3 regions of the Exiguobacterium sp. Leaf187 genome follow, and region 3 is predicted to be linked to each of the others. Evidence: riboswitches for the same ligand, from Rfam matches in the RefSeq annotation. Region 3 holds a riboswitch; each other region holds the start of a gene.
The links. Region 3 has a riboswitch for S-adenosylmethionine ahead of ASF99_RS15000 (amino acid permease). Riboswitches for the same ligand answer to the same signal wherever they lie in the genome.
Positions count from the first base shown of each region.

Region 1 (3,280 bases), on a different contig from region 3:
ACGAGGTCGATGCTTGTCCCAGGAAAACGATTTGAAATGAACAAAGCGCAATCCTCCCATTAGAGAAAATTGCGCTTTGCTTACAATCTGTAGCAGCTATTTGCTTCCATATAGAAACGAATAGCTGTTTTTTTTGATTCAGCCTGTTTCTTGCGAAAACTGACACGATTGTTCGATAAAGCGGATCGTCTCACGAACGATCAAATCCTGATCATGATCGAGGGTCGCGACGTGGTACGAGTTCAGTAAACAGTAGCTTCGTTTATCATTCGTTCCGATGTGCTGATGCAGATAATCCGAGCTCGACGGCGGAACGACGTGATCGGTCGCCGAGTAGAGAATTAATGTCGGCAGAAGGATTGATCCTAAGCGTCCTTTCGTTTCATCCATCAGACGGACGAGTTCGAACGCACAACGGCTCGGAACGAGGTCATAGATGATTTCGAAGGCTGCTCGCTTAATGTCCGGTGCCCCTTCCGGTAAGTACTGTGGACCGTCCTCGAACGAAAGTGCTTCGTAAGAAGGAACGGAGAGTGCGGCATTGATCGTAATGATGCCGGCAAACGGAATGCCGTCAGCGGCGAGTGACAGTGCAAGCGTCGCACCCATCGATTGACCGATGACGAAGACTTGATCGCATGTTTCTTGTAAACGTTCATAGCCGTCTTGCAGACTTTGCTTCCAACATCGAGCAGTCGATTGTTCAAACTCGCGGACATTCGTTCCATGTCCACGTAAGCGCGGGGCATAGACGGTAAAACCTTCAGCAGCGAATGCCTCACCGACGTCCCGGACACTTTGCGGTGTGGCGTTAAAACCATGACAGATTAGAATGCCGATCGATCCCCCTTGAAAATAGAACGCTTCAGCACCAGTCAATACAGGATAGTTCATCATTACTATTTTTCCTCCATTCATGAAAAAAACTCGTCGACGTCACTGCTTGGACGCCCACGAGTTTTTCACCGTATCATCCAAAGCCGCGCTTTGCTGGTCGGAGCACCTTACAGATTGCAGGTTGCCGTGAAGTCATAGAGCCAGGTCTCTCGTTCACTCTTGATAAATATCATATTGGAATTGTCGGAATAATCATTGAAACGATGGTAGCACGACCAAAAATGACTTGTCAAATCTTTCTTGACGAATCATGATCCGTTGAGTAAGCTAACTCATAACTTGTTCATCCATCGATATGCGCCAAATGGATTATTTTTGCAAAGTTGGTTGACTTTTAAAGTTTCGACCCGTAATGTAAAAATTAGTTTTACGACATAAGCAACAACGCAACAACACACATACAAATTTCATACCGCAATACTTATCCAGAGAGGTGGAGGGACTGGCCCTACGAAACCTCGGCAACAGACTCATTATGAGCACTGTGCCAATTCCATCAGACAGATGTCTGAGAGATGAGTGGAGTGGATTCTGCCACTGTGCGGATCCAGGTCTCTTCTTGTTTCTCAAGAAGGGACCTTTTTTGTTGAATGAAGGGGGAAAACGGAATGATCGCATTTCATCAAGTCAAAAAAACGTACGTCACGAAAGATCAGACGATCGCAGCACTCGACGGTGTCGACCTGACGATCGAGAAAGGCGAAATCTTTGGTGTCATCGGCTTTAGCGGTGCCGGAAAAAGTTCACTGCTCCGCTGTGTCAATCTATTAGAACGACCGACGTCAGGAACGGTGACGGTCGATGGAGAAGATTTAACGCAACTGTCTCCGAAAAAATTGCGCCAAGCAAAACAACGGATCGGGATGATTTTTCAGCACTTCAATCTATTGAATGCGAACACGGTCTTTACGAATGTCGCGAAACCACTCGTTCTCGCAGGCGTCAAGAAAGACGAAATTCGCCGCCGGGTGACGGAGTTACTCGAATTCGTCGATCTCGCGGACAAGGCGGATCATTATCCGGATCAATTGTCGGGTGGGCAGAAACAGCGCGTTGGTATCGCCCGGGCACTCGCGACGCAACCTTCCGTCCTCTTATGTGACGAAGCGACGTCAGCACTCGATCCCCAAACGACACATCATATTCTCCAGTTATTAAAACGGATCAATGCGGAGTACGGAATCACGATTCTCTTGATCACCCACGAGATGGGCGTCATTCGGGAGATTTGCGACCGCGTCGCTGTCATTGAAGCTGGGAAACTGATCGAGTCAGGAACGGTCTTTGATGTCTTTTCAAACCCGCAGACCGAGACAGCACAGAACTTCGTCCGCTCCGTCATGCACGACGAGATTCCAGCATCGATTCGCCAGTTGATCGAGTCCCGGAATGCGAATCCGATCTATAAGATTCATTTCCTCGGACATCACACCGGGCAGCCGCTCTTATCGCAAGTTGCGAAACGCTTTGACGTCGATATCAACATCTTGCACGGTAGTATCACGGAGTTGCAGGATACGCCGTTCGGCACCTTACTCATCGAGTTGATTGGTGAGCAGACTGAAGTGAAACGAGCGTTACACTACATCGATCAGGCACAGGTGACGGTCGAGGAGGTACTTGCTCATGCTAGTTAATTACAGTGATATCTGGACAGCATTTTTGCAGACGATGACGATGGTATCCGTTTCGCTCTTATTCTCGACCTTGATCGGCTTACCACTCGGGATCCTGCTTGTCGTCACGCGAAAAGGAGCATTGCTTGAAAATGTCCCGCTGTTCACGTTCTTCAACAGTATCGTCAATATTTTCCGCTCGATTCCGTTCATCATCTTACTCGTCGCGATCATCCCGTTGACGCGCTTGATCGTTCAGACATCGATCGGAACAGAAGCCGCCATCGTCCCGCTCGTCTTTTACGCTGCACCGTACATGGCGCGTCTGATCGAGAGTTCTTTACTCGAAGTCGATAAAGGCGTTCTTGAAGCAGCAGAAGCGATGGGCGCGACACCGTTTCAAACGATTTTCCGCTTCCTCCTACCGGAAGCACTCGGTTCACTCATCCTGAACTTAACGATCGCGACGGTTGGCTTGATCGGGGCGTCAGCGATGGCAGGTGCGATTGGAGGCGGTGGTCTCGGCGACTTAGCGATCACTTATGGCTATCAACGATTCGACACGAAAGTCATGATCATCACGGTCGGGATTCTCGTCATCTTAGTCCAAGGCTTACAGACGACAGGCAACATCGTCGCACGAAAAATTAGAAGACATTAATCAAGGGAGCGATTCAGCCATGAAAAAAGCAGTAGCAATTGGAGCAACACTCACGACGATTTTATTTGCCGGGTGCGCAGCATCAGGAGAAGACGAAAAGACGATC
Region 1 is NZ_LMPR01000009.1:1,836,234-1,839,513, reverse strand. Features, by position in the region: gene ASF99_RS13540 (alpha/beta hydrolase) at 139-897, opposite strand; SAM riboswitch class I at 965-1,066, opposite strand; SAM riboswitch class I at 1,316-1,419, shown strand; gene ASF99_RS13535 (methionine ABC transporter ATP-binding protein) at 1,506-2,534, shown strand; gene ASF99_RS13530 (methionine ABC transporter permease) at 2,524-3,174, shown strand; gene ASF99_RS13525 (MetQ/NlpA family ABC transporter substrate-binding protein) at 3,194-3,280, shown strand, end outside.
Region 1: it holds a riboswitch for S-adenosylmethionine, as region 3 does, so the genes downstream of both, ASF99_RS13535 (methionine ABC transporter ATP-binding protein) here and ASF99_RS15000 (amino acid permease) in region 3, are expected to answer to the same signal.

Region 2 (3,280 bases), on a different contig from region 3:
CTCCAATATGATTAAGTTTCGAATTAACGTTTATCGATCGCGCGGATCAGCAAGTCACCAATGATTTGGATGACGAAGACGATCGCTAAGATTAAGAGTGTCGCAATGACGATGACATCGTTTTGAGAACGCTGGAATCCTTCGATGAAGGCCATGTCCCCAAGTCCACCTCCGCCGACTACTCCGGCCATTGCCGTATAACCGACAAGTGAGACGAGTGTGACCGTGATACCAGAAACGATGGCAGGCAACGCTTCCGGGATTAAGACTTTATAGATGATCTGGAACTTCGTCGCGCCCATCGATTCAGCTGCCTCGATGACACCTTTATCGACTTCGCGTAACGCGAGTTCAACCATCCGACCGTAAAATGGTGCAGCACCGAAAATCAGTGCCGGTAATGCTGCCGTTGGTCCGAGGAACGAACCGACGATTGCTGTCGTAAATGGAATCAATAAGATCAGTAAGATGATGAACGGAATCGAACGGAAGACGTTGACGACCAAGCTCAACACTGAATAGAACGCCCGATTCTTGAACAATAACTCTTCGTTTGTCGCATACAATAGTAAACCAATGATCAAACCGAGGACGAATGTCGAAACACCAGCGATTGCCGTCATATAGACGGTACTGCCTGTCGCTTCCCACACCATGTCCCAATCTAGATTGTCAAAGAATGAAATCATCGGTGATCCACCTCCACTTCAACATCACTGGCTTGAAGCTTCGTGATGACCGCTTGTGTTGCTTCTGTTTCCCCGATCAACTGAATGAACAGTGTACCGAGTGCCCCTTCCTGTGATTGACCGACGTTTCCACCGATGATATTGAACAGGACCGGCGAATCCTTCATGACTTCCGCGAGGATCGGGCTTTCTGCTGTCGATCCGACGAACGTCAACTGAACGATTTTTCCGGTTGGGTACCGTTCGCGTAGTTTCGCGAACGTTAACTCGTTCTCCGACGGCGACGTCAATTGTTTGACGAATTCCTTCGTCATCGCTTGCTTCGGATGACGGAAGACTTCTGCGACCGGTCCTTGCTCGACGATTTTACCGGCTTCCATGACGGCGACCCGGTGACAGATTTTTTGAATGACGTGCATCTCGTGTGTGATCAAGACGATCGTCAGTTTCAGTTTTTCATTGATGTCGACGAGTAACTCAAGGATTGAGTCCGTCGTCTTCGGATCGAGTGCACTTGTTGCCTCGTCACATAAGAGAACGTCCGGGTTCGATGCCAGTGCCCGAGCGATACCGACACGTTGTTTTTGACCACCGGATAATTGTGACGGATAGGCTTTTTCGCGTCCGTCCAAACCAACGAGTTGGATCAGTTCCGCGACCCGTTCCTTGCGGTGTGCTTTCGGGAAGCCACCGAGCTCGAGTGGGAACATGATGTTCTCTTCAACCGTCCGTGACCATAGTAAGTTGAAGTGTTGGAAGACCATCGAGACATTCTTGCGGACGCCTCGTAATTCCTTAGGTTTTAGTGATGTCATTTCAACACCATCGATTTGGATCGAACCACTCGTTGGTGCTTCGAGCATATTCAGTAATCGGATCAGGGTCGATTTCCCTGCTCCGGAATAACCGATTATTCCAAAAATTTCACCGCGCTCGATTGTCAGATCGACATTCGCGACGGCTTCGACCGCTCCGCGCTTTGAGCGATAAATCTTTCCTACGTCTTGTAAACGAATCACAACTGTCCCTCCTAAAATAAAAAAAGTGCGCGCGTTTTAGAGCAAACGCGCGCACTTTTCAGTACACAAAACCATTTGCTCTCATCTCCCAGACTTTTGTCTGCTGGAATTAGCACCACTTCGGATTAGATCCGCGGTTGCCGGGTTTCATCGGGCCAGTCCCTCCACCACTCTCGATAAGAGTTTCGGTATTAAGTTTGTAGAATATATTCTGAATATTAGCAGGGGTTATTTTTGTTGTCAAACAGTTTTTTCAGAAACTTTTTCGAGGAACGTGAAAGCACGTGTTAAGTCTTCTTTCAAATCTTCCGCATCCTCAAGTCCAACTGAAATCCGAACGAGACCGTCCGTGATGCCGAGTTCTGCCCGACGTTCTGCTGGGATCGACGCGTGCGTCATCCGTGCAGGCACCGAAATCAGACTCTCGACGGCACCAAGACTCTCAGCGAGTGTGAAGAAGTGTGTCGCCTCGACGAGTTTTTCTGCGTTCGCTGCTGAACCGACATCAAAGCTGATCATCCCACCAAATCCAGTCGCTTGTTTCGCTTGGATGTCGTGACCAGGATGCGATGCAAGTCCTGGGTAGAAGATGTTCGAGACGATGTCTTGCGCTTGTAGGAACGCAACGAGATCATGTGCTGTCTCTTCGATCGCATCCATCCGGATACCGAGTGTACGAAGACCACGGACGAGCAAGAAGCTGTCTTGCGGTCCAAGCACGCCGCCTGTCGAGTTTTGAATGAAGTGCAGCTCTTCGCCGAGCGCATCATCTTTGACGACGACAAGTCCAGCGACGACGTCCGAATGTCCGCCGATGTATTTCGTCGCACTGTGCAAGACGATGTCTGCACCAAGTGCGAGTGGTTGTTGATGGTATGGTGTCGCGAACGTGTTGTCGACGACGAGTTTAAGATCGTGACGTTTGGCGATTGTTGCGATTGCTTCAATGTCCGTAACTTTCAACAACGGGTTCGTCGGTGTTTCGACGTAGACTATCTTCGTGTTGTCTTGGATCGCTGCTTCCGTTGCCGCAAGATCCGTCGTATCGACGAATGTCACTTGGATGTTGAACTTCGGTAAGACGCGTTGCATCAAGCGGAACGTACCACCGTAGACGTCATCCGTCATGACGATGTGGTCGCCAGACTCAAGCAAGTGGAAGACGGCATGGATCGCTGCCATCCCAGAACCGAACGCAAAACCACGTGCGCCGCCCTCGAGATCCGCAATCAATCGTTCGATGCTCGTCCGTGTCGGGTTCGCTGTCCGTGAGTATTCGTATCCGTCCTTAAGTTGACCGATTTTATCCTGCTTGTATGTGCTTGTTTGATAGATTGGAGGTGTGACGGCTCCTGTTGCCCGATCGACACCTGTTCCTCCATGAATCAATGCTGTCTTCTTACGCATGAGTTTCGTCCACCTTTTCAAAGATTTGTTGGCTTAAATAGCGTTCGGCACTGTCTGCGAAGACGGTGACGATCGTACTGCCGGGGTGACGCTTTGCGATATCAAGCGCAGCAACGAGCGCTGCACCTGCTGAACTACCAACGAGTAGTCCTTCGCGAGCAGCGA
Region 2 is NZ_LMPR01000009.1:1,440,703-1,443,982, forward strand. Features, by position in the region: gene ASF99_RS11695 (methionine ABC transporter permease) at 24-689, opposite strand; gene ASF99_RS11700 (methionine ABC transporter ATP-binding protein) at 686-1,708, opposite strand; SAM riboswitch class I at 1,787-1,891, opposite strand; gene ASF99_RS11705 (bifunctional cystathionine gamma-lyase/homocysteine desulfhydrase) at 1,949-3,115, opposite strand; gene ASF99_RS11710 (PLP-dependent cysteine synthase family protein) at 3,108-3,280, opposite strand, start outside.
Region 2: it holds a riboswitch for S-adenosylmethionine, as region 3 does, so the genes downstream of both, ASF99_RS11700 (methionine ABC transporter ATP-binding protein) here and ASF99_RS15000 (amino acid permease) in region 3, are expected to answer to the same signal.

Region 3 (3,280 bases):
AACGCATCACGGACGGGCGAGCGACTGACTGAAAAATCAGAGGCTAATTTGTTTTCGGATAAAATGGTACCGCTTTCAATCTTTCCTGAAATGATGCGCATCCGTAGCTCGTGTGCGACACGATCTCCAGCGGAAGCTTTTGCTAACCACTTCAAGGGGTATAACAGTTCTGACATGGAATCACCTGATTTCTAAAGTGAGTATACTTGTATACAAGTTAGTATAAACGTTTTTTTCTAAAATGCAAACGCTTAACTTACATTTTAGTGATTCAAGCAGGAATCAGGAAAATGGTTTCCGATATGTTAGGGTGAAGGAGTAAGTAACGAATCGATTAGTTAAAAAGGAGGTAATGCATATGCATGTTTTAGTCGTAGGTGCCGGAGCAGTTGGAGGTTATTTCGGGGGACGTCTTGCTGAGAAAGGGGAACAGGTGACATTCCTTGTTCGTCCGAAGCGCTATGAACAATTACAAAAGACAGGGTTACAGATCACTAGTCCTCATGGTGATGTTATGATCACGCCTCAGTTAGTGACACGAGACATGCGACTGAATCACACATTTGATGTCGTCTTACTTTCGACGAAAGCCTATCACTTGGATGATGTCCTACAGGATCTTGCGCCATTTGTTTCGAGCGAGACGTACATCATTCCTTTGTTGAACGGCATGCAGCATATACGACGGTTAACAGAAGTCTTCGGAGGAGATCGAGTACTGGGCGGGCTTTGCTTCATTGAATCGACGCTTGATGCAGAAGGGCGTATTGTACAGACAAGCCCGTCGCATCGGCTATTGTTTGGTTCACGAACCGGTAAACCAACAGCGCGTTTAGAGGAGATTGCAACACGTTTTGCGAAAGCGAAGGCACCGATGGCGTACTCGATGCATATCATGGATGACATGTGGCAAAAGTACCTCTTCATTTCGACATTTGCGGGCGTGACGACACTATTTCGCTCTGCCATCGGTCCAATTCGCAAGGACCCAATTGGTCATCAGATGATTCAAGACGTCATGAAGGAAGCGAAGCAAGCGATGGAAGAACAAGGCGCAGTCTTTAATGACGATGTAGAAGCGGTCTTGCTGAAGCAGATGCATGCAATGGAAGACACGATGAAATCGTCAATGTTACGGGACATGGAAAAGGGTCAGCCCGTCGAAGTGAAACATTTCTTTAGTACGTTGCTCGAAACACGCTCTTCACGTCATCTTCAACTGATTGAATCTAATTTATGGATCTATCAAAAAAATCGGGAAATGCCTGTTGACTGAATTATCTGCATTCTGATATGGTTAGGAACAATTACATACTTATCCAGAGAGGTGGAGGGACTGGCCCTATGAAACCTCAGCAACAGGTCGAAAGATACTGTGCTAATTCCTGCGGGTGCTGCACCCGATCGATAAGATTTCCGAATTGTCGACCGACGCATCCGTGAGGATGCGTTTTTTGTTTGAAATAGGTGGAACGAGGAGGAAATGGATTCATGAAAACGAGCGGAGCATTTCGACGCAAGATGGAATCACGTCATCTGATCATGCTGTCGTTAGGTGGTGTCATTGGAACAGGATTATTTTTAAGTACAGGTTATACGTTGGAACAAGCAGGACGTGTCGGAACGATTTTATCGTATTTGATCGGAGCCGTTGTCGTTTACTTAGTCATGTTAAGTCTCGGTGAACTCGCCGTGCACATGCCGGAAACCGGATCATTCCATAAGTACGCAACGAAGTACATTGGACCTGGCACCGGTTATACAGTAGCCTGGCTCTACTGGCTGACGTGGACGGTCGCCCTTGGTTCAGAATTCACGGCAGCAGGCATTTTGATGCAACGTTGGTTCCCATCGATTCCGGTTTGGGTGTTCAGTGCCTTATTCGCTGCGATGATCCTTGGTATCAACGTCTTGAAGGTTCGCGTGTTCGCTGAAGTCGAGTTTTGGTTCTCCGCCATTAAGGTCGTGACGATCATTGCGTTCATTTTACTTGGTGCGGGAGCGATCGTCGGCTTCATTCCACTGCAAGATGGTAGCCCAGCCCCATTCTTTTCTTCCTTAACGGAAGGTGGATTATTCCCAAATGGTGCTTTCGTCATCTTCATGACGATGCTTGCCGTGAATTTTGCTTACTCGGGAACGGAACTGATCGGTGTCGCAGCGGGTGAAGCAGTCGATCCGAAACGGACGATTCCGCTTGCGATCCGGACGACGATCTTGCGACTCGTCCTCTTCTTCGTCGGTACGATCATCGTGTTAGCCGTCTTATTGCCAACGGATGGGAAAGGTGTACTCGAAAGTCCGTTCGTCGCCGTGTTCGAACGGATCGGAATTCCCTACGCAGCAGACGTGATGAACTTCGTCATTTTGACAGCGATTTTGTCGGCAGCGAACTCTGGACTTTACGCCGCCTCTCGGATGCTCTGGTCGCTTGCGAACGAACGTATGATTCCACGCTTCTTCGCCCAAGTGACACCAAGTGGGGTTCCACTTCGAGCTGTATTGTTCAGCATGCTTGGCGGAGGACTTGCCTTGCTGTCTAGCATCTATGCAGCAGGGAGTGTCTATATCGCGCTCGTCTCGATTTCCGGTCTCGCTGTCGTCGTCGTTTGGATGAGTATCAGCATTGCTCAGTATCGCTTCCGGAAACAATTTCTCCGCGAAGGGCATACGGTCGACGAATTGGTCTATCGCACACCACTCTTTCCATTCGTGCCAATCGCCGCTTTCGTCGTCTGTTTGATTTCCCTGATTGGTATCGGATTTGATCCGACACAACGAATCGCCTTGTACTGTGGTATTCCATTCATCGTGATCTGTTATGTCGTACATGCGTTCACGAATTCTTCTCAGAAACGGAGTGTTGAAGATGTCCCGAATCAAAAATCCAGTTGATCAACGATTACAGGAAGTTCCCTTTCTCATTTTAGATGGTGCCCTTGCAACCGAACTTGAACAGAAGGGATTCGACCTGAACGATCCGCTTTGGTCAGCACGTCTCTTAATCGAAGCACCGGAACAAATCGAACACGTCCATCGTGACTACTTTGAAGTAGGTGCTGATGTTGCCATCACTTCAAGCTATCAAGCAAGTATCGAAGGGTTCAAGCAACGTCATATCACGACAGAGGAAGCACAGGCGCTGATTCGACAAACGGTCACCTTGGCGCAAAACGCACGCACGCGTAGCGGAAAGCGTGACGCATTAATCGCAGGATCAGTGGGTCCTTATGGTGCCTACTTAGCAGATGGTTCTGAGTATCGCGGTCATTATGGGGTG
Region 3 is NZ_LMPR01000011.1:188,515-191,794, reverse strand. Features, by position in the region: gene ASF99_RS15010 (GntR family transcriptional regulator) at 1-176, opposite strand, end outside; gene ASF99_RS15005 (ketopantoate reductase family protein) at 359-1,276, shown strand; SAM riboswitch class I at 1,313-1,414, shown strand; gene ASF99_RS15000 (amino acid permease) at 1,492-2,895, shown strand; gene mmuM (homocysteine S-methyltransferase) at 2,870-3,280, shown strand, end outside.